Regions from separate parts of the Streptococcus vulneris genome, predicted to be linked through region 1. Evidence: predicted binding sites of a transcription regulator. Region 1 holds the regulator's gene; each other region holds the start of a gene.

Region 1 (7,845 bases):
ATATAAAGAAATCTTTTTGTAATATGATTGTAACATTTAAATTTGAATATGTCAACAATTTATCTAAACTATTTTAAAAATCTTAAATACTTTAGATACATTTACTCCTCCTACTCTTCTATTCGTAATAAAACAGAAAAACAGGAGATTTTCCTATTAAAAATTTGAATTTGTTTTTTGTGTAATCGCTTGCAACTTTAAGTGCAAAGGAATATAATAACATTGAAATAGAATATAGGAGGTGTAGGCTTATGTTAAGCAAATATTACAAGTATCTTCCTTGGTTGATTGTGACATCTATTGTCTCTTATCAATCAGCAACTTACTATGCGCGAACTGCATTTGATGTGTTTTATCTGACTACAATCTTTTTGATTTTCTATATCGCTTTATTAGTTTTGCATGAGAAATATCTCAAGTATCGATACAAAGACTTCTTTACTCACATGTTGAGTAATTCTAAGAAAGATAGCCATCCCTAAAACAGTCGCAACAGCAAATCAAACTAATAAAGGCAAATAAAGAGATCGGGAACTTTGTCCCGACCTCGTTTTTTATTTCAATCGATAGGTTTTTCTTGGTTTCTTTTTAGGCACTCGTTTGAGTCCGACTTCTTCTACATATTCTCCGTATTTTACGAGAAAATTATTGCTGACGATTGGACGACCGGGGTTGATAAGATTGACCAGTTCAGTTCCTTCGTAGACAGTGAACTCCTCCTCCAGCAGATAAAGGAAGGTCGGATTCCAGTCGAGACGGCCTTGGATTCGTTTGATGGATTCTTGGATAATGGCATAATGGTCAAAAGCGAAGGCTTGCTCCTCCAACTCTACTCCCTTTAAGAAGCACTTGCCTGTCTGAAAATCGACATCTACGAAAACGACATCCTTGGCATCGTCTCCTGCTTGAACAAGTTCTAATGCACGACTAGGCAGATAAACCAAGTGGGCAATGGTCACTGTCCAGCCCCGTGGGTCACGGCCGGGGGTCGATACGGTCATCAATTGCTCAATTTTTTCCAAAGGAAGATCGAGATTAACTTCTTCTCTCACCTCACGCTGACAGGCATGCGCAGCATCTTCGCCCTTGTCCATAAATCCTCCAACTAAGGCCAAACAATTTTGATAAGGGTGAGCCTTGCGACGAATTAATAAGAGCTTGATCTTTCCTTCGACAAAGCAGTAGGCTACCATATCCACCGTCACACTTGGTTTTTCGTATTGAGGGAGTTCCTGCTTGTAGTACCAGTCTAAAAACTCTTCCTGACTTGCATGAACTTCAAAAAATTCTTTTTCCGTCATCCCTGCTGGAATCATCGTATCCGCCATTTTATGCCTCCTTACGAACTGCCTTGGTCCATTGGTACCAACCTACTAGACTATTGAGTGTGTAAACCCAGTACATCCCTTGGATGTGGATATTTTCACCCCACCAGAGGTAGATACTAAAAAGATTGGTTGCAATCCAGAAAATCCATTGCTCACGGTAGAGACGTGTCATCAAGAGCTGACCTACACCATTGGTCGCATCGGTTACACTATCACGGAAAGGGCGAGCGCTATGAATACTTTGGTAAGCCAAGCCCATACCAATCCAAATGATAGCAGTCAAAGCCAAGTACTTGAGCCAGTCAAGCACAGATAATTTCTTAGCTTCAAAGTGAGATTCTTCTACTTTTCCTTGATCATTGATACGGTTGGACAGCCAAGCATAGAGGCCAATCGGCTGCATGACAAAGAAGTAAACGGTTGTCAAGACTTCTCCATAAAAAGTCGCGTTCATGGCCAAAACCAAATAGATAGCTGAGTTGATGGCCCCAAAGAGATAATTGCTTGCACGCCCTTCTGCTACCAAGATAACACAGACAATCCCAGTCCAAGATGCCAACAAGCTCATCCAGTCATGACTTTCTGTATTTTGCGTGAATTCCAAGATCAAGGGAACACTTGACAAGACAATAAGATACAACCACTGGAAGAGGCTACGGCCGACAAAGAGATCTTTCCAGAGCAGGTTCATGATTCCTGCAAAACCGATCTTGCGGGCTTCCGCATGGACATTTTTAAAGTTTTCGATAAATTGTGTGATTTTTTCAGTTAGTTTTTTCATATTTTTCTCCTAATCTGCTTGGTAAATGGCATCAATAGCCACTTTTGCTGCTTCATAATTTCCTAGATAATCTTCTGCTAGATAAACTAGTGGAATGTTTGCTAAGTAGCGCTCCCTCATCTGGTCCAAATGCTGGGAAAAACTATGACGAATATGGTCTTCTGCCATAGTCATATCTCTAAATCCGTCATTGACATAGGAACCGACAGGTTGCACAAAGAGAATCAAGTCCCATTTTTCCTTAGCCAAGATTGAAACAAAGAGATTGTCAAATGTCTCTCCTGATAAGTCCCTTTGGTCCTCAGTCTCCATGTAATAATCATAGTAGCCCTTGGTTACTAAGGAGTTGGTGTCTGCTATTACCAGTCCCCTATTGGCATTGCTATCGATTAACTTAGATGTCTGGTCATACTGCCCCAACAGGAGATAATAGTAATCCTTTGGAGTCAATTCATCGTCGCGGACATTGTTTTTGATCTGGTACTCACGCGCGTATTCCAGGCTAACTGGTGCATCGTAATACCTTGCCAAATCCTTGGCTAAAGTGGTCTTCCCATTGCTGGCACTTCCCATAATCAACACTTTCTTTGTAAACTGACGTCGGAAGGGTTGAGCAATATATTTCCAATATTTGCTTGGATTTTCTCGAATCATAGTCGCTGAGATACCAAACTTTCTTTCTTGCAAGACAGTCTCAAAGCTACGATTAGACAATTCTTGCTGGTAGTCTGCTTCTCCCACAAAGAAAATTAGTTCTTGCTGGGTTTCATCATAGGAAATCTCCTCTAACATTTGGTCCAACCACTCCTGCCAACCCATAGGGTAACGAGGAAGATTGGTTTCATCTAACTTGCAGACAGAGGTCAACTCGTCATCACCAAAGGCCTCTCGGATATAGCGAAATCTTTTTTGAAGCGTTAAGCCTACCTGCTCCCCTCTATCTCCCTCATAGCCTGAAACGACAACCCAAACCCGGTCACACTGTCGCTTCGCACGCTGGATCAGATCGATATGACCTTGATGAAGCGGAGCAAAGGTTCCAAATACCACTGCTGTTTTCTTTTTCATAAACGCATTGCCTTTTTATAATTTTTGATATTTTTATTATCTATGTTTTTTATTATAAACTATATTTTTGTTTTGTCAATAGTTTTTTATTATTTTTTATAAAAAAGTAGCAAAAAAGAGAATCAAGATTGCTCCTGATTCTCCATTTTTATGCAATATCAAATTTTAACTGGCCTGCTTTAACACCAATCTTAAGTGTGCTGCCTGCCACCAAATCTCCCTTAAGAAGAAGTTCTGCCAACTTGTCCTCCACTTCTGTTTGCAGGGTTCTGCGAAGTGGACGAGCTCCCATCTCTGGGTCATATCCTTGATTTGCCAACAATTTCAGGGCTGAAGCTTGTAATTTCAAATCAATGCCTTTTTCAGCCAAACTTGCCACTAAAGGTTTAACCATAATCTTCACCACTTCCTGCATATGGTCGCTAGATAGGCTATGGAAGACCACCTTTTCATCAATACGGTTGATGAATTCAGGTCTATAAGCCTTTTTCAACTCTTCAAACATGCGTTTTTCCATGTTTTCCTGGTCAAAACGAATATCCTTAGCCCCAAATCCGACAGTCTTATCATCACGAAGGGCTGTCGCACCAAGGTTCGATGTCATGATGATAATGGTATTTGAAAAATCGACCTTGCGTCCCTTACTATCTGTCAAGACACCGTCATCCAAGACCTGCAAGAGGACATTAAAGATGTCTGGGTGGGCCTTTTCTACTTCGTCAAAGAGGAGAACGGAATAGGGTTTGTTGCGAACCTTCTCGGTCAACTCCCCACCTTCTTCATAACCCACATAGCCCGGAGGAGCTCCATTGAGACGGCTGGCTGCAAATTTCTCCATATATTCACTCATATCAAAGCGGATCAGAGCTGATTCATCATCAAAAAGAACTTCTGCTAGAGCCTTAGCCAATTCGGTCTTACCGACACCTGTAGGCCCTAAGAACATAAAGGAACCAATCGGACGCTTATGACTGCGAATCCCTGACTGGTTGCGGCGAATCGCACGGCTAATGCTTGAAACTGCTTGATCTTGCCCGATGACACGTTTGTGCAATTCAGCTTCCAAGTTTAGGTATTTCTTAGCATCAGTCTGAGTCAGTTTTTGGACTGGAATACCTGACAAGCGACTCAAGGTGGTCAAAATATCAGACTCTGTCACCAAGTCTTTATAGACAGGCACTTCCTCTTCTTTTGCGATTAACTGAGCTGCCTGTTTCCACTTACCATCCATCAGGGCCTTGTCAGCTGGACTTAAGTCAGAATCGTCTGCTTTTACATGCTTAGCCTTATTTTGCACTGTTGCTGCTGCTTCGTCCAAGAGATCGATAGCAGAGTCTGGCAAGTGACGGCTAGTCAAGTAACGATGCGCCATCTTGACAGCTGTTTCGACCGCTTCATCTGTGATTTGCACACGGTGATGTTTCTCATAAGTCGCCTTCAAACCTTGTAAAATGGTCATGCTGTCTGCCACGCTTGGCTCTTCGATCGTCACTTTGGCGAATCGACGAGAAAGGGCCGCATCTTTTTCGATGTGTTTTTGGTATTCTTCCTGAGTGGTGGCACCAACCGTTCTCAAAGTTCCACGCGCCAAAGCTGGTTTCAAGATATTGGCCGCATCCAAAGTTGAATCAATACCGCTCCCAGAACCCATGATAGTGTGGAGTTCATCGATAAAGAGGATGACTTGGCCATCTTCTTCAATATCCTTGATGATATTGTTCATGCGCTCTTCAAAGTCACCACGGAAGCGTGTCCCTGCAACGACATTCATCAAATCAAGCTCCAACACGCGCATCTTAGCCATTTCTGCAGGTACATCACCACTAGCAATACGCTGGGCGAGACCAAGCGCCAGAGCAGTTTTCCCGACACCCGCATCTCCAACCAAGACAGGATTATTCTTGGTTTTCCGACTCAAAATTTGAATCATACGTGAGATTTCTTTGTCCCGACCGATGACTGGTTCTAACTTGCCAGAACGAGCTTGCTCTGTCAAATCATGCGTATAGTCCTCGAGACCACCACTCGGAGTCTGGGGCATGCCCATCATATTAGCCATAGAATTTTGCTTATCAGCTACTGTACGATGTCGTTGTCGTAAAGCCTTGAGATCTTCACGAGTCCAGCCTGCCCGTTCTTCTAGATTTCGACGTAGGGCAGCAATCTTAACCTGATCTTTCTTGTCTTCATAAGAAAAACCAGCCCTCTCCAAGATACGAGTCGCCAAGGCATTGCCATCATGTAAAATCGCATAAAGGACGTGCTCCGTCCCTAGCACCTTAGAATGGACCACTGACGCCACATATTCCGCTTCATCAAAAAGAACCTGTAAACGATGAGAAAACGGCAATTCCGTAAAGGTTTCATCCTGGCTATAGTCCGTTTCAGTCAGTTCCAAAGCGACTTCTTCTAAACGGTCCATCTCATATGGATAATCATTTAAAGTCGCCCCTGCCACACTATAACTGTGATTGGACATGGCAATCAACAAGTGCCAAGACTCTAGGTAACGAGCTCCAAAATGGCCTGCAACCATGTAGGCACTTTCGATACATTCATTCAATGCTTTTGAATAGTTCATCTTACTTCCCTTTTCTATCTACCTCTTGTATGACCTGTCTTAGCATATTAGCACGAACAACTGGAGCTTCTTCTCCTAGAACGCGATCCAAAGCTACTGCCACCAGCAAATTCATCTCCTGCTTGGTCATCAATTCCTGCTCAACCAAAAGCTGCAGAATATCCTCATAAATTTCTTGACTGACCCGCTCACCAATTGAGTAAAGCAGATCCCTGAGCATTTCATGATGACTAGAAAACTCAATCCGTCCTATACGAATGTAGCCTCCGCCACCACGTTTACTTTCAACCAAGTAGCCTCTACTTTCAGTAAAGCGCGTCTTGATCACATAGTTAATCTGACTAGGAACAACCTGGAAGGTATCTGCCAACTGACTCCGTTGCAACTCCACAATTCCAGATTGATCTAAAATCGCCTTGATGTAGGCCTCAATATGATCCGATGTATTTTTAAATCTCATTACAAACCCACCTCTCTCTTTAAACCTTGACTATCTTTGACTATTATACCGAAATTTTCTCATTTTTAAAAGAAAAAGGGCGTTGGTAAAGGATAATCTTCACCAACTCCCTATTTTTCTACTTATCTAAGCCTAATTCTGCCAAGATTTGACGTTTGTAGACAATCTTTTGAACTTCCTTGTCCTCATCTTCGGACCAATCTAGTTTAATTTCTGAAACAATTTGCCCAGGACGATTTTTCAAGATATAGATGCGGTCACTGAGATTGAGGGCCTCCTCGATACTATGCGTAATGATCAAGGTTGTTAGTTGCAACTGCTTGTGAATCTCCAGATACCAAGCATGGAGTTCCATCTTAGTCATCTCATCCAAGGCGCTAAAGGCCTCATCTAGGAGAAATAGCTTGTGCCCGAAAAGGTAGGTACGAAGCAAGGCTACACGCTGGCGCATCCCACCACTGAGTTCATGAGGGTATTTATCTCTTATAGCTGTCAACTGGAAAGTCGCAAGAATTTCATCCGCTCGAGCAATGGCTTCTGCCTTATCAACCTTTTGAATCAAGAGGGGCAGGATGATATTGCCAAGGACTGTCTTATGCTCCAAGAGGAGATCCTTTTGCAACATATAACTCACGCGCCCCTTAGGATTTTCCTCCCCATCAAGGACAATTCTCCCTGACTGAACTTCTAAAATCCCAGCGATTAGGTTAAAGAGGGTGGTTTTCCCAACACCACTTGGGCCTAGGATAGAAACCACTTCACCTGAAGTCACCTGCAGGTTGATGTCTTCTAAAATTCTATCTTGTCCGTAGGCATAACTGACGTGTTCTAGTCTAATTTCTGTCATTATTTCACAAATTCATTGGTAAAGCCTTTGTCTGTCAAGTCTTCTTTTAGGATACCATTTTCTTTATCCCATTTGTAGAAGGCATTCCAACGAGCTGCGTCAAATTGCCCCCATTTTTCCTTGTCGCTTGCGTATTCTTTTGACAAGTATTTTTGAGATTCGATGACAAAGTCACGTTTTTCCTTGAGTTCAGGTGCATTCTTAATGAGGATATCTGCTGCTTCCTCTGGATGCTCCATGGCATATTGGTAGCCTTTTTTGATAGCTTGGATGACTTTACGAGCTTCTTCTTTATTGTCTTTCAAATAGTCGTTGTTTGCGATGATAACTGGTGAGTAGTAGTCAAACTCCTTGACGTAGTCTTTCAAGTACATGAAGTTAGCCTCTACTCCTTGAGATTTTGCAAGGATACCATCCCAACCGTAGTAAATCCAAGCAGTGTCAAAAACTCCATTGGCAATCGGTGTGATTGAGTTTGAATCGTTGTTTGGTACTTTTTCGACCTTCTCAAAGTCTCCACCTTGTGATTCTACCAAGGTCTTCAACATAGCAAGTTCAGTTGGGTCATTCCAAGTTCCGTATTTCTTACCAACCAAGTCTTTTGGACTAGCTACATTGTCAGATTTACGAGAAATGATTCCTGATGTATTGTGTTCTACGATAGCTGCAACGGCAGTAATTCCTGCTCCTTTTTCCAATTTTTTAGCCATATAATCTTGGAAATAGACTGCAAACGGTGCCTTACCATTGATAACCAAGTCAGAAGAACTTTCTTCTGGT
Region 2 (7,845 bases), on a different contig from region 1:
GCTTAGGGTCACATCGTCCAGTGAAATACCCTGCAAGACCTTGTGTGGAAAATCTGTCAACAAAGGACTTTCAGCAGCCTCAAGCTCGGTAATGGTGTGTTTAAAATGACGGGCAATCTCGTGACCAAAACCAGTCGAACCAGTAGAAGGATAGGATTTCCCACCAGTTGTGACAATGAGTTTCTCACAAGTGAATGTTTGGTCTGTGGATTTAAGGATAAACTGATTTTCTACCTTTTTAACCGAAACAATTTCTGTTTGAGTGAGAACTTGTCCGCCTAGCTCAGCGATTTTCTTTTCCAAGGCTTCAATAATGGTCCGAGACTTGTCACTAGCCGGAAAGACGCGGCCGTGGTCTTCGACCTTAAGTTTAACACCATTTTCAGTAAAAAAGTTGATGATATCATGGTTATCAAATTGGGAGAAGACACTGTAGAGAAAGCGCCCATTTCCAGGGATGCCAGCTAGTAGGTCGTCCAAGCTACCATTGTTGGTCACATTGCAGCGTCCCCCACCAGTCCCAGCTAATTTTTTTCCAAGTTTCCGATTTTTTTCGATGAGGAGGGTTTTCTGTCCATAAAAGCTACTGGAAATCGTAGCCATCATACCAGCAGGACCTCCACCAATGACAATAGTATCAAAATGTTTCATAGCTCTATTGTACCACAAAAAACAAGAGATGATGGTCACCTCTTGTCAAGAATGCAATTAATCAATTTCATATCCCATCAGCAAACCGCCATCTTCCGCATAAAAACTGCAGAGACCAGATGTTGGGAGAATTTTAATATCCGCCTGTGGGAAGGTTTCATGGATTCGCTCTGAAAGCTGTTGGCAACATTTCTCGTTATTGCGTTGAGCCATGACAATACGGCCACCAGCATATCCAGCCTTGACTAATTCTTCATAGGCAGCTTGAACTGATTTCTTTGGTCCTCGTGCTTTTTGTAGCAATTCGAGAGTTCCAGTTTCACTAGCTTCTCCGACCATACGGATATTTAGAAGGCCAACGACCGTACCGATAAGCTTGCTCAAACGGCCGTTCTTCACCAAGTTATCGACTTTGGCTAGGACAAAAAGTAACTTGGTTTTTTCTTGATAGGCAGTGATAGCTTCAACCACTTCTTCAAAAGATAAGCCCTGGTCAATCAAGTCATTCAATTTTTCTACGAGCAAGTCAACTTCCCCACCAGCAGACAAACTATCAATCACATGAATCTTAGTGTCAGGATGTTCTTCCAGATAAATATTTTTTGCTAGTTGAGCACTATTGTGGCTGCCAGAAAGAGTACCAGTGATGGTTACTAGGAAAATGTTTTTGGCTCCTTCAAATGCTCGCAAATAATCATCTGGGCTTGGACAAGCTGATTTTGAAGCTTCTGCAGTTGCATACATGGTTTCCATCATTTGGTCAATGTCAAGATTGGCATCATCAACAAAGACCTGATCAGCTACTTGAATGGTTAAGGGGACACTTACAAAGGTCGTGTCAATAGCTGGTGTTGCCAGCTGACGATAATCACAACCAGAGTCAGCAATAATCTTCCAAGTCATAGAAATTCTCCATCTTTGTCAGTTATACATTGACAAAGGTTCTGTCTTTTTTTACAATTATATCATGAAAGCCCTTGAAACAAAAGCCTCATCCGTCTGTTGTGACAAGTAGAAAGAAAATGTTATGTCTGAACGTAGAATCTCTGAAAAATCTCTTGAAAATCTCAGAAAATCAAACCAAGAATCCAATTTATTAACTAGAGAAGCCATCGAAACAGCCCTCTTGCAACTCTTGGAAAAAAAGGACCTGACCAAGATTAGTATTTCTGAATTGGTCAAACGTGCAGGCGTTTCTCGTGCGGCCTTTTATCGCAATTATGATTCCAAAGAGGAGATTTTAGAAAGCGTATTTAAACGAACTGTCCACAATATTATGGAACAGTTGCATCATTATGATTTAAAGACAGACCTTTATCTGGTCTGGGTTCACCTTTTCCGAGAAGCAAGAAAGGAAGCCAGAGTGATTCAACTTGCCTTAGATTACCATCTGGAAAAAATCTTTGTCCAAGCCATGCAGGAGTTTCTGGAAAAATACCATGGAAAATCAAAAGGTGTCAGCTCTTATCTTCATTCCTTCTGGAGTTCAGCCATCGTCTCAGTCCTTTTAAAATGGATCAAGGATGGCATGAAGGTACCTGCTGAAAAGATTGCAGATTTACGGTTACCATTTTTTAAAAAATAGAGAAAAAGGAGAAGAGATATGACTGAAGAAAGACTAGCATGGGATGAGTATTTTGCAGCCCAAGCTCTACTAATTGCCAATCGTTCCACTTGTAAACGTGCCAAAGTGGGCGCAATTCTGGTAAAGGATAATAAGGTTATTTCAACTGGTTACAATGGTTCAGTGTCAGGAACCGAGCATTGTATTGACCACGAATGTCTGGTCATTGAAGGCCACTGTGTTCGCACCCTTCACGCTGAGGTCAATGCTATCCTTCAAGGTGCAGAACGTGGTGTTCCTAAAGGCTTTACAGCCTATGTAACCCATTTTCCTTGTCTGAATTGTACCAAACAATTGCTTCAGGTCGGTTGTAAGCGTGTGGTTTATATCAACCAGTACCGAATGGACGACTACGCCCAATACCTTTATCAAGAAAAGGGAACAGAATTGACTCATTTACCACTTGAGACAGTACAGACAGCTCTTAAAGAGGCTGATTTAATGTGAAAAATTATCAAAAATAAATGGTTTAGAAAGATTTTTAAACCGTTTTTTGGTATAATAAGAAGAATAAATTGAAAGAAGGAATTCCAAAAATGGGAAAAATTGAAGTTATTAATCATCCACTGATTCAACACAAATTGTCAATCTTGCGTCGTACAGATACTTCTACAAAAGCTTTTCGTGAGCTAGTAGATGAGATTGCAATGTTGATGGGGTATGAAGTACTTCGTGATCTTCCACTAGAAGATGTAGAAATCGAAACACCAATCACAAAAACAGTTCAAAAACAATTGGCAGGTAAGAAATTGGCTATCGTTCCAATCTTGCGTGCAGGTATCGGGATGGTGGATGGACTTTTGAGCTTGGTTCCAGCTGCTAAAGTTGGCCACATTGGTATGTACCGTGATGAAGAAACGCTTCAACCAGTTGAGTACTTGGTGAAATTACCTGAAGATATTGACCAACGTCAAATTTTTGTGGTAGACCCAATGTTGGCAACAGGTGGATCAGCAATCTTGGCTGTTGACTCTCTTAAAAAACGTGGTGCATCAAATATCAAATTTGTCTGCCTTGTATCTGCTCCAGAAGGTGTTAAAGCCCTTCAAGAAGCTCATCCAGATGTAGAAATCTTTACAGCAGCCTTGGATGAACGCTTGAACGAACACGGTTATATCGTTCCAGGTCTTGGAGATGCTGGAGACCGCTTGTTCGGTACGAAATAAGATCGAAAAGAAGAATGACTTGGAAAAGAAGCTCCAGTCACGAAAGGAGGTTGAATTTTTGTTTCTGTCTGATGAAAACAGAGCAAAAATTTGACCTTTTTTGACCAAGATATTATAATAGTCTTATCTTCAGTCATTTGACCAACAAAATTAAAACTCAAAAGGAGAAATAAATGATTCCTGTAGTTATTGAACAAACAAGCCGTGGAGAACGTTCTTACGATATTTACTCACGTCTTCTCAAAGACCGCATCATTATGCTGACAGGCCCAGTTGAAGACAATATGGCTAACTCTGTTATTGCCCAATTGCTTTTCTTAGATGCCCAAGATAGTACAAAAGATATTTACCTTTATGTCAATACACCTGGTGGTTCCGTTTCAGCTGGTTTGGCAATCGTTGATACCATGAACTTTATCAAGGCCGATGTCCAAACCATCGTTATGGGTATGGCCGCATCTATGGGGACGGTCATTGCATCAAGTGGAGCAAAAGGCAAACGTTTCATGCTTCCAAATGCAGAGTATATGATCCACCAACCAATGGGTGGTACAGGTGGAGGTACTCAGCAAACCGATATGGCGATCGCTGCAGAACACTTGCTTAAAACTCGTAATACTTTGGAAAAAATCTTGGCTGAAAATTCAGGTCAGTCAATCGAAAAAGTCCATGCAGATGCAGAACGAGATAACTGGATGAGCGCCCAGGAAACACTTGAATATGGCTTTATTGATGAAATCATGGCCAACAATTCATTGAATTAATGGTGATAGAAGGCAAACTCGACTGGGTTTGCTTTTTTTGGTATAATAGGGAGAGATTTCTTAGAAAGAGGATTTATCATGTTTGAAAAAGTCAATCGATCTGGCTTGATTATCTATCTTTACTATAATCGTGATGCCAAAAAACTGCAGGATTATGGAGATATTACCTATCATTCCAAGAAACATCGTTACTTACAGCTTTATGTTCCAACTCAAGAAGTGGAGCAATTGGTCGGGCGCTTGGGCAAGGAAAAATTTATAAAAAAAGTTAGAGTTTGTCATATCCAAGAGTTGGAAACACCCTTTGTGGGCAATCTTTATCGAGAGGAAAACGTTATCATCGAAAAAGTCTAAGAAAAGTGTTGACAATTTTCTGATAATTCGGTATATTCTTAACATGCTATTTATTTAAGAATAAGGAGACAAAAAAGATGAAGAAAAAATTTGCCCTATCGTTTGTGGCGCTTGCAAGTGTAGCACTTCTTGCAGCCTGTGGAGAAGTGAAGTCTGGAGCGTCAAACGCTGCTGGTAATTCAGTAGATGAAAAGACAATCAAAATTGGATTTAACTTTGAAGAAACTGGTGCCGTAGCAGCCTACGGTACATCTGAACAAAAAGGTGCCCAACTTGCCGTTGATGAAATCAATGCTGCAGGTGGTATCGATGGAAAACAAATCGAAGTAGTCGATAAAGATAACAAGTCTGAAACAGCTGAGGCGGCTTCAGTAACAACTAACCTTGTAACCCAATCTAAAGTATCAGCAATCGTAGGACCTGCGACATCTGGTGCAACTGCAGCTGCGGTAGCTAACGCTACAAAAGCAGGTGTTCCATTGATTTCGCCAAGTGCGACTCAAGATGGATTGACTAAAGGTCAAGATTACCTCTTTATCGGAACTTTCCAAGATAGCTTCCAAGGAAAAATTATCTCAAACTATGTTTCTGAAAAATTGCAAGCTAAGAAAGTTGTTCTTTACACTGATAATGCTAGCGACTATGCTAAAGGTATTGCCAAAGCCTTCCGTGAAGCTTACAAAGGTGAAATCGTTGCAGATGAAACTTTCGTAGCAGGTGACACAGACTTCCAAGCAGCCCTTACAAAAATGAAAGGGAAAGATTTTGATGCTATCATCGTTCCTGGTTACTACACTGAAGCTGGTAAAATTGTAAACCAAGCGCGTGGTATGGGAATTGACAAACCAATCGTTGGTGGTGATGGATTCAACGGTGAAGAGTTTGTACAACAAGCAACTCCTGAAAAAGCATCAAACATCTACTTTATCTCAGGCTTCTCAACTACTGTAGAAGTTTCAGCTAAAGCAAAAGCTTTCCTTGATGCTTACCGTGCTAAGTACAACGAAGAGCCTTCAACATTTGCAGCCTTGGCTTATGACTCAGTTCACCTTGTAGCAAACGCAGCAAAAGGTGCTAAAAACTCTGGTGAAATCAAGGATAACCTTGCTAAAACAAAAGATTTTGAAGGTGTGACTGGTCAAACAAGCTTTGATGCAGACCACAACACAGTCAAAACTGCTTACATGATGACCATGAACAATGGTAAGGTTGAAGCAGCAGAAGTTGTAAAACCATAATAGAAAAATGTTGAAATAGGGAATGAGCCTCTGACTCACTCCCTGTTTCGATGTTTAAGAACCTATCAAAAAGTGAGGGGAAACCCTCAAAATTATAAATAGAAAGAGTGAATCTTATGCTCCAACAACTAGTAAATGGTTTGATTCTAGGTAGTGTTTATGCGCTGTTAGCCCTAGGATATACCATGGTTTACGGAATTATCAAGCTCATCAACTTCGCCCACGGTGATATTTATATGATGGGAGCCTTTATCGGTTATTTCTTGATTAATTCTTTCCAAATGAATTTCTTTGTAGCTCTTATTGTAGCTATGTTAGCGACAGCCATTCTTGGTGTCGTGATTGAGTTCCTTGCTTACCGACCTTTGCGTCACTCTACTCGTATTGCTGTTTTGATTACGGCTATTGGGGTTTCTTTCCTATTGGAGTATGGGATGGTCTATCTGGTTGGTGCCAATACCCGTGCCTTCCCTCAAGCGATTCAAACAGTTCGCTATGATTTGGGACCAATCAGCTTAACAAATGTGCAGTTAATGATCTTGGCCATTTCCTTGATTTTGATGATTTTGTTACAAGTCATTGTCCAAAAAACAAAGATGGGGAAAGCCATGCGTGCTGTATCTGTAGATAGCGATGCGGCACAATTGATGGGGATCAATGTAAACCGTACTATCAGCTTTACCTTTGCTTTGGGTTCAGCTCTTGCTGGTGCAGCTGGTGTTCTGATTGCCCTCTATTATAACTCTCTTGAGCCTTTGATGGGGGTTACTCCAGGTCTTAAGTCTTTCGTTGCCGCAGTACTTGGTGGTATCGGGATTATTCCTGGTGCGGCTCTTGGTGGTTTTGTGATTGGTTTATTGGAAACTTTTGCGACAGCCTTTGGAATGTCAGACTTCCGTGATGCCATTGTTTATGGAATCCTGTTGTTGATCTTGATTGTCCGCCCAGCAGGTATTCTTGGTAAAAATGTGAAAGAGAAGGTGTAAACGATGAAGGAAAATTTAAAAGTTAATATTCTATGGTTACTCCTTTTATTAGCTGGCTATGGCTTGATTAGTGTACTGGTTTCAGTCGGAGTACTCAACCTATTCTATGTACAGATTTTACAACAAATTGGAATTAATATTATTTTGGCTGTTGGTCTCAACTTAATCGTTGGTTTTTCAGGACAATTTTCACTTGGGCATGCTGGTTTCATGGCGATTGGTGCCTATGCCGCTGCTATTATTGGATCTAAATCACCAACCTACGGTGCCTTCTTTGGAGCTATGCTGATAGGGGCTTTGCTTTCAGGAGCAGTTGCCTTGCTTGTCGGAATTCCAACCTTGCGCTTGAAGGGGGATTACCTTGCGGTGGCGACTCTAGGTGTTTCTGAAATTATCCGTATCTTTATCATCAATGGTGGAAGCATTACAAATGGTGCGGCAGGTATCTTGGGAATTCCAAACTTTACAACTTGGCCAATGGTATACTTCTTTGTCGTGATTACAACCATTGCAACCTTGAACTTCTTGCGTAGTCCAATTGGACGTTCAACCCTATCTGTTCGTGAGGATGAAATCGCTGCTGAGTCAGTTGGGGTTAATACGACTAAAATTAAAATCATCGCCTTTGTATTTGGTGCTATTACTGCAAGTATTGCAGGGTCACTTCAGGCAGGATTTATTGGATCTGTTGTACCGAAAGATTACACATTCATCAACTCAATCAACGTTTTAATTATTGTTGTATTTGGTGGACTTGGTTCCATTACAGGTGCAATCGTTTCAGCTATTGTCCTTGGAATTTTGAATATGCTTCTCCAAGACGTTGCTAGCGTGCGTATGATTATTTACGCTTTGGCCTTGGTATTGGTAATGATTTTCAGACCAGGTGGACTCCTTGGAACATGGGAATTGAGCCTATCACGTTTCTTTAAAAAATCTAAGAAGGAGGAACAAAACTAATGGCATTACTTGAAGTAAAACAGTTAACCAAACATTTTGGCGGTCTAACAGCTGTTGGAGATGTGACTCTTGAATTGAACGAAGGGGAACTGGTTGGACTAA
Region 3 (7,845 bases), on a different contig from region 1:
ACTGGCTGAAAAAATATGCTATAATGGAAGATAGAAAAAGGAGTAATCTATGTATCTTATTGAAATTTTAAAATCTATCTTCTTCGGTATTGTTGAAGGAATTACGGAATGGTTGCCGATTTCCAGTACAGGTCACTTGATTTTAGCAGAGGAGTTTATCCAATACCAAAATCAGAATGAATCTTTTATGTCCATGTTTAATGTCGTGATTCAGCTTGGTGCGATTTTAGCGGTTATGGTGATTTACTTTAACAAGCTCAATCCTTTCAAACCGACTAAGGATAAGCAGGAAGTTCGTAAGACTTGGAGACTGTGGTTGAAGGTCTTGGTTGCCACTTTACCTTTGCTTGCCGTCTTTAAATTTGATGATTGGTTTGATACTCACTTCCATAATATGGTTTCAGTTGCTCTCATGTTGATTATTTATGGGATTGCCTTTATCTATTTGGAAAAGCGAAATAAAGCTCGTGCTATCGAGCCAAGTGTAACAGAGTTGGATAAGCTTCCTTATACGACAGCCTTCTATATCGGCCTCTTCCAAGTTCTTGCCCTTTTACCGGGAACCAGTCGTTCTGGGGCAACGATTGTCGGTGGTTTGTTGAATGGAACGAGTCGTTCTGTTGTGACAGAATTTACCTTCTATTTAGGGATTCCTGTTATGTTTGGAGCCAGTGCCTTAAAGATTTTCAAATTTGTGAAAGCAGGACAACTCTTGGACTTTGGGCAATTGTTCTTGCTCTTGGTTGCGATGGGAGTAGCTTTTGCAGTCAGCATGGTGGCTATTCGCTTTTTGACTAGCTATGTGAAAAAACACGACTTTACCCTTTTCGGTAAATACCGTATTGTACTCGGTAGCGTCTTGCTACTGTATAGCTTTGTCCGTTTATTTGTATAAGAAAAACCTTGAAGGGTCAACTCTTCAAGGTTTTAAAATCCAGTCACGGTAATCCCCAGCAGGCGGACACCTCTTTCTTTCTCGCTTAATTCTTCATAGAGTTGCAGGGCTATTTGGCTTATTTGACTAGCATCCTGTGTTTTTTGAGCCAGACTTTTTCGTTTGGTAAGAGTTGAAAAGTCTTCGTAGCGGATTTTCATAATGACAATTTTTCCAGCTTTTTCTTGTTGACTGAGATTGAGAGCGACTCTTTCTGATAGGAGAGTCAGCTCTTTTTTGATGTCTTCCTCGGCACGGAGAATCTTCCCGTAGGTTTTCTCCTTCCCGATTGATTTACGGATGCGATTGGATTTGACTGGAGAGTTGTGAATGCCACGAGCCTTTCGATACAGGTCATAGCCCAGTCTGCCAAAGCGGTCTATTAGGGTCACTTCAGGGACGTCAAGTAAATCAGCTCCAGTAAAAATACCCATTTGATGAAGTCGTTCCACCGTCTTTTTTCCTACTCCATGAAACTTGGAAATATCCATTTGTTTGAGAAAATCCTCAGCTTGGTCAGGTAGAATCACTGTCAAACCATGTGGTTTTTGATAATCACTGGCCATTTTAGCTAAGAATTTATTGTAGGAAACACCGGCAGAAGCAGTTAGATGAAGTTCCTGCCAGATATCCTCTTGAATGAGGCGAGCAATTTTGACCGCTGACTTGATACCGAGTTTATTTTCTGTTACATCCAAATAGGCTTCGTCAATACTCATAGGTTCAATCAAATCTGTATAGCGCTTAAAGATAGTTCGAATCTGGAATCCCACAGACTTGTATTTTTCATAATTCCCTGAGATAAAGACGGCCTGGGGGCAACGCTCATAGGCTTCCTTGGAACTCATGGCTGAATGGACACCAAAAGCGCGCGCCTCATAGCTACAAGTGGACACGACACCACGCCCACCTGTTTGCCGAGGGTCACTGCCGATAATGACAGGTTTTCCTCTGAGTTTAGGATTATCTCTGATTTCCACCGCAGCAAAAAAGGCATCCATGTCAATATGGATGATCTTTCTTGATAAATCATTTAACAAAGGAAAAATCAACATGCCTAGCACCTTTTTTACAGCTTATTTTCTTTTATTATACCCTTTTTTCTGAAAAAAAGAAAAAAGGACTTCGTTTTTTCAAAAATATAATACAGTTTGAGGAAAAATATAGACTGTTTTAGAAAAGAAAGTGTAAAAACAGGGATTTTTCGCTTGTTGAAATCGGTTACTGTATGGTATACTTGTCTCATGAATGTAACAGATGACTGTTACTAGAAAGAAAAAAGAGGACATTAACATGGTTGTTAAGACAGTTGTTGAAGCACAAGATATTTTTGACAAAGCTTGGGAAGGCTTCAAAGGCGTAGATTGGAAAGAAAAAGCAAGTGTATCACGCTTCGTACAAGCTAACTACACACCTTACGATGGAGACGAAAGCTTCCTTGCAGGACCAACAGAACGTTCACTTCACATCAAAAAAATTGTAGAAGAAACTAAGGCTCACTACGAAGAAACTCGTTTCCCAATGGACACTCGTCCAACATCTATCGCTGATATCCCAGCAGGATTTATCGATAAAGAAAACGAAGTTATCTTCGGTATCCAAAATGACGAACTCTTCAAATTGAACTTCATGCCAAAAGGTGGTATCCGTATGGCTGAAACTACTTTGAAGGAAAATGGATACGAACCAGACCCAGCTGTTCACGAAATCTTCACTAAATACGTAACAACAGTTAACGACGGTATTTTCCGTGCTTACACTTCAAACATTCGTCGCGCTCGTCACGCTCACACTGTAACTGGTCTTCCAGATGCATACTCACGCGGACGTATCATCGGTGTTTACGCACGTCTTGCTCTTTACGGTGCAGACTACTTGATGCAAGAAAAAGTAAACGACTGGAATGCAATCGAAGAAATCGATGAAGAAACAATCCGTCTTCGTGAAGAAATCAATCTTCAATACCAAGCATTGCAACAAGTTGTTCGCTTGGGTGACCTTTACGGAGTTGACGTTCGCAAACCAGCGATGAACGTTAAAGAAGCTATCCAATGGGTTAACATCGCCTTCATGTCTGTCTGCCGTGTTATCAACGGTGCTGCTACATCTCTAGGTCGTGTGCCAATCGTATTGGACATCTTTGCAGAACGTGACCTTGCTCGTGGTACATTTACTGAATCAGAAATCCAAGAATTCGTTGATGATTTTGTTATGAAACTTCGTACAGTTAAATTTGCTCGTACAAAAGCTTATGACCAATTGTACTCAGGTGACCCAACTTTCATCACAACTTCTATGGCTGGTATGGGTAACGACGGTCGTCACCGTGTTACTAAGATGGACTACCGTTTCTTGAACACTCTTGACAACATCGGTAACTCTCCAGAACCAAACTTGACAGTTCTTTGGACTGATAAATTGCCATACAACTTCCGTCGCTACTGTATGCACATGAGCCACAAACACTCTTCTATCCAATACGAAGGTGTAACAACAATGGCTAAAGACGGATATGGTGAAATGAGCTGTATCTCATGCTGTGTGTCTCCGCTTGACCCAGAAAATGAAGAACAACGCCACAACATCCAGTACTTCGGTGCTCGTGTAAACGTATTGAAAGCCCTTCTTACTGGTTTGAACGGTGGTTACGACGATGTTCACAAAGACTACAAAGTATTTGACATCGAACCAATCCGTGACGAAGTTCTTGAATTCGAATCAGTTAAAGCTAACTTTGAAAAATCTCTTGACTGGTTGACTGATACTTACGTAGATGCTTTGAACATCATTCACTACATGACTGATAAGTACAACTATGAAGCTGTTCAAATGGCATTCTTGCCAACTAAACAACGTGCCAACATGGGATTCGGTATCTGTGGATTTGCCAACACTGTTGATACATTGTCAGCTATCAAATACGCTACAGTTAAACCAATCCGTGATGAAAATGGCTACATCTATGATTACGAAACAATCGGTGAATACCCACGTTGGGGTGAAGATGACCCACGTTCAAACGAATTGGCAGAATGGTTGATCGAAGCTTACACAACTCGTCTACGTAGCCACAAACTTTACAAAGACGCTGAAGCTACAGTATCACTTTTGACAATCACATCTAACGTTGCTTACTCTAAACAAACTGGTAACTCACCAGTCCACAAAGGTGTATACCTCAACGAAGATGGTTCTGTGAACTTGTCTAAACTTGAATTCTTCTCACCAGGTGCTAACCCATCTAATAAAGCTAAAGGTGGATGGTTGCAAAACTTGAACTCACTTTCTAGCCTTGACTTTAGTTATGCAGCTGATGGTATCTCATTGACTACACAAGTATCACCTCGCGCTCTTGGTAAGACTCGTGACGAACAAGTTGATAACTTGGTAACAATCCTTGATGGTTACTTCGAAAACGGTGGACAACACGTTAACTTGAACGTTATGGACTTGAACGATGTTTACGAAAAGATTATGTCAGGCGAAGACGTTATCGTACGTATCTCTGGATACTGTGTAAACACTAAATACCTCACTCCAGAACAAAAAACTGAATTGACACAACGTGTCTTCCACGAAGTTCTTTCAATGGATGATGCCTTGGATGCGTTGAGTTAAGATTATATAAAATAATACAAAGAAGGACTAGTTAAAAGCTAGTTCTTCTTTTTGTAAAATTTATTGGTCAATTAAAGTCAAATTACTTGACCTTTTCTGACTAATGTAGTATATTATGAACGTAAGGTAAATGAAAACCTTACTAGAACACTTATTTAAAGTAAAATAGAAAGAGGTGGGGTCTATGTTTAATCTAGAAATCTTTAGAAGTAAAGATAGTCTACTCCTGCTTGAAAAAGAAAAACCAGAAATAGTACGTAGAGTAGCGATTTAGCTAGTCTAAATTTTTTAAAACAAAGGTCAAAGATAGTCAATATCAGTGATCGTAACTAAGTAAACAAAAAGAGGTAAAGAATATGAACAACAACTTTAATAATTTTAACAACATGGATGATTTATTTAACCAATTGATGGGTGGTATGCGAGGATATAGTTCTGAAAATCGCCGTTACTTGATTAATGGACGTGAAGTCACACCTGAGGAATTTGCTCACTATCGTGCAACTGGTCAATTGCCAGGAAATGCAGAATCTGATGCGCAAATGCAACAACAGGCTTCAGGTATGAAACAAGACGGTGTCCTTGCCAAACTAGGTCGTAACTTGACAGCGGAAGCTCGTGAGGGTAAGTTGGATCCTGTTATCGGACGAAACAAGGAAATTCAAGAAACATCTGAAATTCTATCACGCCGTACCAAGAATAATCCTGTTTTGGTCGGAGATGCAGGTGTTGGTAAGACAGCGGTTGTAGAAGGCCTAGCGCAAGCCATTGTGAACGGAGATGTCCCAGCTGCTATTAAGAACAAGGAAATCCTTTCCATTGACATCTCAGGTCTTGAGGCTGGTACTCAATACCGTGGTAGCTTTGAAGAAAATGTCCAAAATCTAGTCAATGAAGTGAAAGAAGCAGGAAATATTATTCTCTTCTTTGATGAAATTCACCAAATTCTCGGTGCTGGTAGCACTGGTGGAGATAGTGGTTCTAAAGGGCTTGCGGATATTCTCAAGCCAGCCCTCTCTCGTGGTGAATTGACAGTGATTGGAGCGACAACTCAAGACGAATACCGTAACACCATCTTGAAGAATGCTGCTCTTGCTCGTCGTTTTAACGAAGTCAAGGTCAATGCTCCTTCAGCAGAGGATACCTTTAAAATCCTTCAAGGAATTCGTGACCTCTATCAACAACACCACAATGTCATCTTGCCAGATGAAGTCTTGAAAGCAGCAGTGGATTATTCTGTTCAATACATTCCTCAACGTAGCTTGCCAGATAAGGCTATTGACCTTGTCGATGTAACGGCGGCTCACTTGGCAGCTCAGCATCCAGTAACAGATGTACATGCTGTTGAACGTGAAATCGAGGCAGAAAAAGACAAGCAAGAAAAAGCGGTTGAGGCAGAAGATTTTGAAGCAGCTCTAAACTATAAAACACGTATCGCAGAATTAGAAAAGAAAATCGAAAACCACACAGAAGATATGAAAGTGACTGCAAGTGTCAACGATGTGGCTGAATCTGTAGAACGTATGACGGGTATTCCAGTTTCACAAATGGGAGCGTCAGACATCGAACGATTGAAAGATATGGCTCATCGCTTGCAAGATAAGGTGATCGGCCAAGACAAGGCAGTTGAAGCAGTGTCTCGTGCTATCCGTCGTAACCGTGCTGGTTTTGATGAAGGCAATCGCCCAATCGGTAGCTTCCTCTTTGTAGGGCCTACTGGGGTTGGTAAGACTGAGTTAGCTAAGCAATTGGCGCTGGATATGTTTGGAACCAAGGAGGCAATCATCCGTTTGGATATGTCTGAATACAGTGACCGCACAGCTGTTTCTAAGCTAATCGGTACAACAGCTGGTTATGTGGGTTATGATGACAATAGTAATACCTTGACAGAACGTGTTCGTCGCAATCCTTACTCTATTATTCTTTTGGATGAGATTGAAAAGGCTGATCCTCAAGTGATTACTCTTCTCCTTCAAGTTTTGGATGATGGTCGTTTGACAGATGGTCAAGGAAATACGGTGAACTTTAAGAACACTGTCATTATTGCAACGTCAAATGCTGGATTTGGCTATGAAGCCAACTTGACAGAAGATGCGGATAAACCAGAGTTGATGGATCGTTTGAAACCCTTCTTCCGTCCAGAGTTCCTTAACCGCTTTAACGCAGTTATCGAGTTCTCACACTTGACGAAGGAAGACCTTTCTAAGATTGTGGACTTGATGCTGGCTGAAGTCAACCAAACCTTGGCTAAGAAAGACATTGACTTGGTAGTCAGTCAAGCGGCTAAAGACTATATTACAGAAGAAGGCTATGACGAAGTCATGGGTGTTCGTCCGCTTCGCCGAGTGGTTGAACAACAAATTCGTGATAAGGTAACAGACTTCCACTTGGATCATCTAGATGCCAAACATTTGGAAGCAGATATGGAAGACGGTGTTTTGGTCATTCGTGAAAAAGCCTAATACTCTTTGAAAATCAAATTCAAACCACGTCAACGTCGCCTTGCCGTACTCAAGTACAGCCTGCGGCTAGTTTCCTAGTTTGCTCTTTGATTTTCATTGAGTATAAGACAAAATTTTGAGAATAAAAAAGAAGGAACCAGCTGAAAAAACTGGTTCCTTTTTTGTGTTTAAATCACATGACGCTCAAAGGCATCATCTGAGATTCCTTGTTCCAAGATGAGTTTCGCCCATTCTTTAGCAGAGAAGAGGCTGTGGTCCTTGTAGTTTCCGCAAGATTCGATGGTTGTTCCTGGGACATCTTCCCAAGTAGTAGTTTCAGCGATTTCTTTGAGCGAATCCTTGATAACTGCTGCAATTTCAGCGCTGGTATGACGTCCCCACATAATCATATGGAAGCCTGTACGGCAACCAAATGGTGAACAGTCAATCATACCGTCAATGCGAGTACGGATGAGCTTTGCCAAGAGGTGCTCGATGGTGTGAAGGCCGGCAGTAGGGATAGAGTCTTCGTTTGGTTGCACCAAGCGAATATCATAATTGGAGATGATGTCTCCTTTTGGGCCTGTTTCTTCCCCAATCAAGCGGACATAAGGCGCTTTTACAATGGTGTGATCAAGTTCAAAGCTTTCAACAATAACTTCTTTTGACATGGTAAATCCTTTCAATTTTCTCTTTTCATTATAACATAAAGCCGGCTCCTGAGACAGAGAGAAAACCTCTCCGAGAGTGGAGAGGTTCAAATCTTTACTTGCGATACAAGCGGTCGTATTGGTAGTAAGGGTCAAAGGTTACATTGATACCCAATTTACGAAGGACGTTCTTGTCTTCATC
Region 4 (7,845 bases), on a different contig from region 1:
TATGGTGGCTACTCTCGTCATGGTGGTGGTGCCTTCTCTGGTAAGGATGCGACTAAGGTGGACCGTTCAGCCTCTTATGCGGCTCGTTATATTGCCAAGAATATCGTTGCAGCAGGCCTTGCTAAGAAGGCAGAAGTGCAATTGGCCTATGCTATCGGTGTTGCGCAACCTGTTTCTGTTCGTATCGATACCTTCGGTACAGGAACAGTAGCTGAAAGCAAACTTGAAAAAGCTGCTCGTCAAATCTTTGACCTTCGTCCTGCAGGAATTATCCAAATGCTGGACCTTAAGCGTCCAATTTACCGTCAAACAGCGGCTTATGGACACATGGGACGTACAGATATTGACCTTCCATGGGAACGTTTGGACAAGGTAGATGCTTTGAAAGAAGCAGTAAAATAGATAAGAAAACCAACGTTTTGAACGTTGGTTTTTGTAAATATGAGCTATCCTTTTTAATAGGTCAGCAAATTGCTGGCCTGTTATAATTTATTCATTGTTTTCAAAAATGCCCAGTTACCAATTGATTTTGACCCGTATTTTAAGTCCATATGGTCCAGTAATACATAATCGTTTTTCTCGTAGAATGAGGAATTTCTAGCTGTACTGGTTATGAGTCCCAAGTGTTTACAGCCTTTTGATTTGACATAAGGTTCAATCCCTTGTGTCAGAAAAGTACTGCCTATTCCCCGCCCCTTACTTTCTATATTGACAGCTAAAGCCATCAAATACCAATCAAACTCCCCTGATTGTTCTAAATGCTTTTTGGAACGTTTTACAAAGTCAAAGTATTTAAGGAGATTTTGTGGTCGAATGTAGCGAAAAATGTTTGTTCCGCCATTTTGTAGATAGGATAGTATACAGAAATCCTTTTGTTGCAAAAGGGCGACTGCACGTAATTCTCCATCTTGTTCCGCAACTAAACAGTTTCCTTTTTTAATATAGACTCTGGTAAGCATTGTTTGTAATGTTTCTACAAAATTAGGATAATAATCAGGCTTCTTTAAATCATCCCTTATAATCGTTAAAAAGGGATAGTCAAGAAAGGAATTGGCTAATAGTTTTCCAATTTTTTCGTATTCTTCAAGTCTTGCCTCTCGATATATCATGTCTCCCATGCTTGTCTCCTTTGTTACCTATAAAATTGTGTATGATAGGATTTCAAGATAAAAAATTGGAGATGATTTAAAAAGCTAAATAAACCCAATTTTGTTCCATAAGGTTTAAAGCACTTTCTAATCTCTCCAAGATTTTATTTGGTTGGAATCGAAATTCCAATTAATTTTTCTGAATAGAGGGTTTTGATATTGGCTTCATCAATAGAGTCCTTATCAATTTTACGTTTCAAGAAAAATTCTTGAATAGCTTCGATTTCAGGTTCGCGAATAGCGCGGTGTTTGTTTGAGATGAGGATTTCATAGTGAAGCGGAGCTTGGGTAAAAATAACATCTGTATTACCTGCAGAATAAACTTCAACAAGGGTTGCATCTGTACTTTCTAGCTGGCTTTTTACAAGTTGCGAGTGTGAGTTTGTTGTATTGATAAGCTTCATAACATTTCCTCCGATTTTCTAATTCTATTATAGCACTTTTTGAATAAAGTAGCTTGATTTAGCCAATCTTATGCTGTTTTTTCCAAGATTGGATGGCCCATTTATGGCTACCACGTTTGAGGTTTTCAATAGCCTCGTCAATAGGGAACCAGGCAATATGATTAAAGTCTTCTAGTGGTTTTTGTACTTCTTTGAAAGAAGTCGCTTCATAGAGGTAGGCAGGATTGTAGTAGTAGGTATCACGGTGACGAGAGTAGAAATATTCGTCAGCTTGACCGTAATAGGTACCAATTTCAGCAGTGAATCCAAGCTCTTCAATCAATTCACGTTTTAGGGCTTCCTGATGATTTTCACCTGCTTCAATTTCGCCACCTGGTAAGAACCAAGCGCCATTAGGCGCTTGAACAAGAACAATTTGTTTTTGCTCAGCGTCAGGGATAACTGCGTAAACACCATAGCGATGCTGGTAGGTTACATTCTCTTTTTTTTCTCCAAAGGTTGGGTTTGCCATTGCATTTTCCTCATTATCTATTATCTTTATTATTATCTTAATGGACAAAGGCTGAGCTGTCAAGAACTTATAGTTATTTTAGTAAAAAGGAGTAGAAAATTTTTATTTTCTACTCCTTTTCTATAGGATTTATACTTCTTTTTCAGAAGTTTTAACTTCAGCTTTTTTGGCAGACTTAATTTGAATGTTTCCCTTGCTGGTCATAACTGCCTTGAGGTCTTTTTCGCTTGGATTTTCAAGGTAGTAGTCAGTGATGGCATCCTCAATATAGTCTTGAATAGTACGACGAAGTGGGCGTGCTCCCATTTTTGGATCATAACCGAGGTCAACTAATTTTTCTTTGACCTTGTCAGTTACATCCAAATGAATGTTGTTGCTAGAAAGGCGCTTGTTAACGTCTGCTAGCATCAGCTCGACAATCTGAAGGAGGTTATCCTTGCTGAGAGCCTTAAATTCGATAATACCATCAAAACGGTTCATAAACTCTGGGCTAAAGAAGTTACCGAGTTCACCGAGAACAGAGTTGGTACGTCCTTCTCTAGCAGCCCCAAATCCAACGCTGGCTTCGGCCTTACCTGTACCTGCATTTGAAGTCATGATGATGATGGCATCCTTGAAACTAACGGTACGTCCTTGTCCATCTGTCAAACGACCATCGTCCAAGACTTGAAGGAACATGTGCATAACATCTGGATGGGCTTTCTCTACTTCATCCAAGAGAATAAGTGAATATGGATTGCGACGAACTTTTTCCGTTAATTGCCCAGCCTCATCATAGCCAACATAACCTGGAGGGGCACCGACCAATTTAGCCACGCTGTGTTTTTCCATATATTCACTCATATCAAAGCGAATCATACTGTCAGCAGAACCAAAGAGTTCGATAGCTAGTTGTTTGGAAAGTTCCGTCTTACCGACACCAGTTGGCCCAACAAAGAGGAAGCTTCCAATAGGACGGTTAGGCGTACCGAGTCCAACACGATTACGGCGAATAGCTTTGGCAATCTTATCGACCGCATCATCTTGGCCAATAACATGAGACTTAAGATCTTCGGCTAGATGGATGAGTTGAGATTGTTCTTTCTCTTTCAAATCGCCAACAGGGATATTGGTTTTCTGCTCGATAATATGCTCAATGGTTTTTTCACTGATGATAGGAGTATCCTGGTCTGTAACCTTTTTCTTTTGCATTTCCTTATACTTGGCAATCTGGTCACGGAAGTAGGCGGCCTTCTCAAAATCTTCTTCTCGTGTAGCTTGAGATTTAAGATTTTCAGCTTCAATCAAGCGCTGATCGATTACTTTAGGATCCACAAAATTCAAGGTCAAGTTCATCTTAGAACCCGCTTCATCTAGGAGGTCGATGGCCTTGTCAGGCAAGAAGCGATCTTGGATGTAGCGATTGGAAAGAGTTGCAGCTGCTTCAATTGCAGCATCAGTATACTGAACATGGTGATAGTCTTCGTATTTCTTTTGAATTCCTTTGAGGATAATAATCGTTTCCTCCACCGTTGGTTCATCGACTTTTACAGGCTGCATACGACGTTCTAGGGCAGCATCTTTTTCAATGATACGGTATTCATTGAGGGTAGTAGCGCCGACCAGTTGCAGTTCCCCACGAGCAAGGGCTGGTTTGAGGATATTTCCAGCATCCATGTTGCCATCGCCCGCAGAACCAGCACCGACAATTTCATGGATTTCATCGATAAAGAGGATGATGTCTTCACGTTTGCGAATTTCTTCCATGAGTTTTTGCATGCGTTCTTCAAATTGTCCTCGGATACCTGTTCCTTGAACCAGGCTAACCACATCCAGACGGATGACTTGTTTACCTTGTAGTTTATGTGGAACATCGCCATCGACGATTTTCTGAGCTAGACCTTCGACAACGGCCGTTTTTCCGACACCTGGTTCACCGATAAGAACAGGATTATTCTTGGTTCTGCGATTGAGAATTTCGATGACACGGATAATCTCATCGTCGCGCCCAATAACGGGGTCGATATCGCCACGACGAGCAATCTCAGTTACATTGATACCAAATTCTTCTAGCAGGCCTTTTTCTTGGCTTGGTGGAGGAGTTTGAGCAGGTCCACGATTTTGGGAACCATAACCTCCGTTTCCACCGTAACCTCCACCTGATTGGGTTGGGGGAGTCGGTGGAGTGTTGTTAGAAGGTCTAAAATTGTTTAGGTCATTGAAGAAATCTCCGAAAGGATCAAAGTCACGATTGTTCAGATCTGTCATACCTTTAAAGAGGCTATTGTTAGGATCTGTTTTGATAATCTTATAGCAGTTTTGACAGAGGTCAATTTGTTTTTGCTTTCCATTGAGATTGGTATAAAGATGAATTGTTGAGTCATTGATTTTACAGTTTTGACAAAGCATACATCTACCTCATTTCTTTCTTTAGCCTGACCTGTTTAAAGGTCAAAAATAGTCAAATTTCTATACTCTCATTATAACAGGATTGGGGTGTAAAGCAAGTAAAAAGATTGAAGCTTTGGGAAGTTGTTACAATAATGATCTTTGTGAATTTGGGCTATAAAAAAATCCTATTTGTGAGACAAAAAGGATTTTGGTTAGACATGCAGGGTGTAATCCCAGCTTGTTTTGTATTAGTAAAGGAGTTCGTAAATCTCCATTGCAATCAAGTCAATGCTGTCAAACGTATAAGTTTCGCGAGCTTCGACATCACGAAGGGTAAAGATTGAGCCGTTTTCTTCGTCGTGGCTGTATGCAACTTCTGCAACAACAACTCCTTCGCGTTCAAAATTACGTTTTAAATTTCCGCCGTCTTTTGCCATTGCTTCAAGGCGGTTGATGATTCTAACCAAATGTGATTCCATTTTGATTCTCCTTCATTTCTTATCGTTACTATTTTACCATAAAGGAGGCCAAATTGACTAGAAAAAACTAAGATTTCTCGCTAATTCTACCAGCTGAAAGATTTTTTGAATAAATTAGACAAAAGATTTGAATTTTAATTCAATTCATGTTATAATCATACAGTATTCTATTTTAGAAAGCAGTGTGACTATGAATTTTTCTTTTTTACCAAAGTATTTACCTTATTTTAACTATGGGGCTGTCGTGACGGTTCTCATTTCTATCTGTGTTGTCTTTTTGGGAACTATTTTGGGGGTTGTCTTGGCTTTTGGGCAACGTTCAAAGTTTAAACCGCTTGTTTGGCTTGCCAACTTATACGTTTGGATTTTCCGCGGGACACCGATGATGGTTCAGATTATGATTGCCTTTGCTCTTATGCATATCAATGCTCCGACTATTCAGGTTGGGATTTTGGGTGTTGATCTTTCTCGTCTGATTCCAGGGATTTTGATTATCTCAATGAACAGTGGTGCTTATGTTTCTGAGACTGTTCGTGCCGGAATTAATGCGGTTCCTAAGGGGCAGTTAGAGGCGGCCTATTCTTTAGGGATTCGTCCTAAAAATGCGATGCGCTATGTGATTTTGCCACAAGCTATCAAAAATATTTTGCCAGCATTGGGGAACGAATTTATCACTATTATCAAGGATAGTTCCCTCTTATCAGCTATCGGTGTCATGGAGTTGTGGAATGGGGCTACAACAGTTTCTACAACAACCTATCTACCTTTAACACCACTTTTATTTGCAGCCTTTTATTACTTGATTATGACTTCTATTTTGACAGTAGCCTTGAAAGCTTTTGAAAAACGTATGGGACAAGGAGATAAAAAATAATGACAGAAACCTTGATAAAAATTGAAAATTTACATAAATCCTTTGGAAAGAATGAAGTATTGAAGGGCATCAACCTCGAGATTAAAAGAGGTGAAGTTGTTGTTATTATCGGTCCTTCAGGAAGCGGGAAATCTACCTTGCTTCGTTCTATGAATTTGTTGGAAGAAGCAACCAAAGGGAAGGTTATCTTTGAGGGAGTTGATATTACGGACAAGAAGAATGACCTCTTTGCCATGCGTGAGAAGATGGGGATGGTTTTCCAACAATTTAATCTCTTTCCTAATATGACTGTGATGGAAAATATCACCTTGTCTCCTATCAAGACTAAAGGTGAAAGTAAGGAAGTTGCAGAGAAGAGAGCTAAGGAACTTTTGGAAAAAGTTGGTTTACCAGATAAGGCAGATGCTTACCCTCAGAGTTTGTCAGGTGGCCAGCAACAACGGATTGCCATCGCTCGTGGTTTAGCTATGGAACCTGATGTCTTGCTCTTTGACGAGCCAACTTCAGCCCTGGACCCCGAAATGGTAGGAGAGGTGTTGGCTGTTATGCAAGACTTAGCCAAGTCAGGAATGACCATGGTTATCGTAACACATGAAATGGGATTTGCTCGTGAGGTGGCGGACCGTGTCATCTTTATGGCAGACGGTGTGGTTGTTGAAGACGGAACACCCGAACAGATTTTTGAACAAACCCAAGAACAGCGGACTAAAGACTTCTTGAGTAAGGTTTTATAATCTATTTTAAAATTTCAAGACAAGATTAGTGAAAAGCTAGGCTCAATACCAGTCAAGTGGAACTTACTTTGAGAAGTTCCCCCCCTTATTAATAACATCCATAAATTGGATATTAGGATTTTTTATATAAAGTAGTTTTGTGTTAAAATATAATTGTTCCATATGATTCTCTCTAATGATGGTTTGGTCGCTTTTCATTATGGGTCATATGGAACTTTTTTCTACAAGAAAATAGGTTTCATAGTATTTATAATAGATTTACCCACTACAAATAATATAGAGCATTTTTTATGTGCAAAACTCAAGGAAATCATCGCTTTTTTCACAAAAAAATGCTATAATGAAGGGTATGAAATATCACGATTATATCTGGGATTTAGGTGGAACTTTACTAGATAATTACGAAACTTCAACAGCTGCATTTGTTGAAACTTTAGCTCTGTATGGCATCACACAAGACCATGACAGTGTGTACCAAGCTTTAAAGGTTTCTACTGATTTTGCGATTGAGATATTCGCTCCCAACTTAGAGAATTTTTTAGAAAAGTACAAGGAAAATGAAGCCAGAGAGCTGGAACATCCGATTTTGTTTGATGGAGTTTCTGACTTATTGGAAGACATTTCAAATCAAGATGGCCGTCATTTTTTGGTCTCTCACCGTAATGATCAGGTCTTGGAAATTTTAGAAAAAACCTCTATAGCAGCTTATTTTACAGAAGTGGTGACTTCTAACTCAGGCTTTAAGAGAAAACCAAGTCCAGAGTCCATGATTTATTTAAGAGAAAAGTATCAAATTAACTCTGGTCTTGTCATCGGTGATCGGCCGATTGATATCGAAGCAGGGCAAGCTGCAGGACTAGCTACCTACTTGTTTACCAGTATCGTGAATTTAAGACAAGTATTAGACATGTAAGAAAAAGGAAAAAGATGACAGAAGAAATCAAAAATCTGCAGGCACAAGATTATGATGCCAGTCAAATTCAAGTTTTAGAGGGCTTAGAGGCTGTTCGTATGCGTCCAGGGATGTATATCGGATCGACCTCAAAAGAAGGTCTTCACCATCTAGTCTGGGAAATTGTTGATAACTCAATTGATGAGGCCTTGGCAGGATTTGCCAGCCATATTCAAGTCTTTATTGAGCCAGATGATTCGATTACTGTTGTCGATGATGGGCGTGGGATTCCCGTCGATATTCAGGAAAAGACGGGACGTCCTGCTGTTGAGACAGTCTTTACTGTTCTTCACGCTGGAGGAAAATTCGGCGGTGGCGGATATAAGGTCTCAGGTGGTCTTCACGGAGTGGGGTCGTCAGTTGTTAACGCCCT

What was found. The regulator CtsR, encoded in region 1, represses protease genes until heat stress. The targets are predictions, from matches to a motif close to TTGGTCAAAAAAGGTCAAANA.
Region 2: the regulator CtsR is predicted to act here: its motif matches at 3,529-3,549, upstream of clpP (ATP-dependent Clp protease proteolytic subunit ClpP).
Region 3: the regulator CtsR is predicted to act here: its motif matches at 4,616-4,636, upstream of KUA57_RS04585 (ATP-dependent Clp protease ATP-binding subunit).
Region 4: the regulator CtsR is predicted to act here: its motif matches at 4,490-4,510, upstream of KUA57_RS01960 (ATP-dependent Clp protease ATP-binding subunit).

What each region holds. Positions count from the first base shown of each region.
Region 1 covers NZ_JAHUZC010000002.1:63,137-70,981, reverse strand. The annotation lists gene KUA57_RS02360 (hypothetical protein) at 252-482, shown strand; gene KUA57_RS02355 (NUDIX domain-containing protein) at 555-1,328, opposite strand; gene pnuC (nicotinamide riboside transporter PnuC) at 1,330-2,109, opposite strand; gene KUA57_RS02345 (AAA family ATPase) at 2,119-3,177, opposite strand; gene KUA57_RS02340 (ATP-dependent Clp protease ATP-binding subunit) at 3,326-5,758, opposite strand; gene KUA57_RS02335 (CtsR family transcriptional regulator) at 5,760-6,218, opposite strand; gene KUA57_RS02330 (ABC transporter ATP-binding protein) at 6,337-7,065, opposite strand; gene KUA57_RS02325 (ABC transporter substrate-binding protein) at 7,065-7,845, opposite strand, start outside.
Region 2 covers NZ_JAHUZC010000012.1:25,733-33,577, reverse strand. The annotation lists gene aao (aminoacetone oxidase) at 1-651, opposite strand, end outside; gene KUA57_RS08180 (DegV family protein) at 709-1,554, opposite strand; gene KUA57_RS08175 (TetR/AcrR family transcriptional regulator) at 1,679-2,236, shown strand; gene KUA57_RS08170 (deoxycytidylate deaminase) at 2,255-2,722, shown strand; gene upp (uracil phosphoribosyltransferase) at 2,812-3,441, shown strand; gene clpP (ATP-dependent Clp protease proteolytic subunit ClpP) at 3,615-4,205, shown strand; gene KUA57_RS08155 (YlbG family protein) at 4,284-4,559, shown strand; gene KUA57_RS08150 (ABC transporter substrate-binding protein) at 4,637-5,797, shown strand; gene KUA57_RS08145 (branched-chain amino acid ABC transporter permease) at 5,914-6,783, shown strand; gene KUA57_RS08140 (branched-chain amino acid ABC transporter permease) at 6,787-7,743, shown strand; gene KUA57_RS08135 (ABC transporter ATP-binding protein) at 7,743-7,845, shown strand, end outside.
Region 3 covers NZ_JAHUZC010000004.1:95,676-103,520, reverse strand. The annotation lists gene KUA57_RS04600 (undecaprenyl-diphosphate phosphatase) at 50-895, shown strand; gene dinB (DNA polymerase IV) at 928-1,989, opposite strand; gene pflB (formate C-acetyltransferase) at 2,228-4,552, shown strand; gene KUA57_RS04585 (ATP-dependent Clp protease ATP-binding subunit) at 4,909-7,014, shown strand; gene KUA57_RS04580 (S-ribosylhomocysteine lyase) at 7,182-7,664, opposite strand; gene KUA57_RS04575 (DUF1846 domain-containing protein) at 7,759-7,845, opposite strand, start outside.
Region 4 covers NZ_JAHUZC010000001.1:391,629-399,473, reverse strand. The annotation lists gene metK (methionine adenosyltransferase) at 1-402, shown strand, start outside; gene KUA57_RS01975 (GNAT family N-acetyltransferase) at 483-1,118, opposite strand; gene KUA57_RS01970 (DUF1827 family protein) at 1,253-1,552, opposite strand; gene KUA57_RS01965 (NUDIX hydrolase) at 1,611-2,063, opposite strand; gene KUA57_RS01960 (ATP-dependent Clp protease ATP-binding subunit) at 2,193-4,451, opposite strand; gene KUA57_RS01955 (DUF1797 family protein) at 4,682-4,912, opposite strand; gene KUA57_RS01950 (amino acid ABC transporter permease) at 5,103-5,786, shown strand; gene KUA57_RS01945 (amino acid ABC transporter ATP-binding protein) at 5,786-6,520, shown strand; gene KUA57_RS01940 (HAD family hydrolase) at 6,870-7,433, shown strand; gene gyrB (DNA topoisomerase (ATP-hydrolyzing) subunit B) at 7,448-7,845, shown strand, end outside.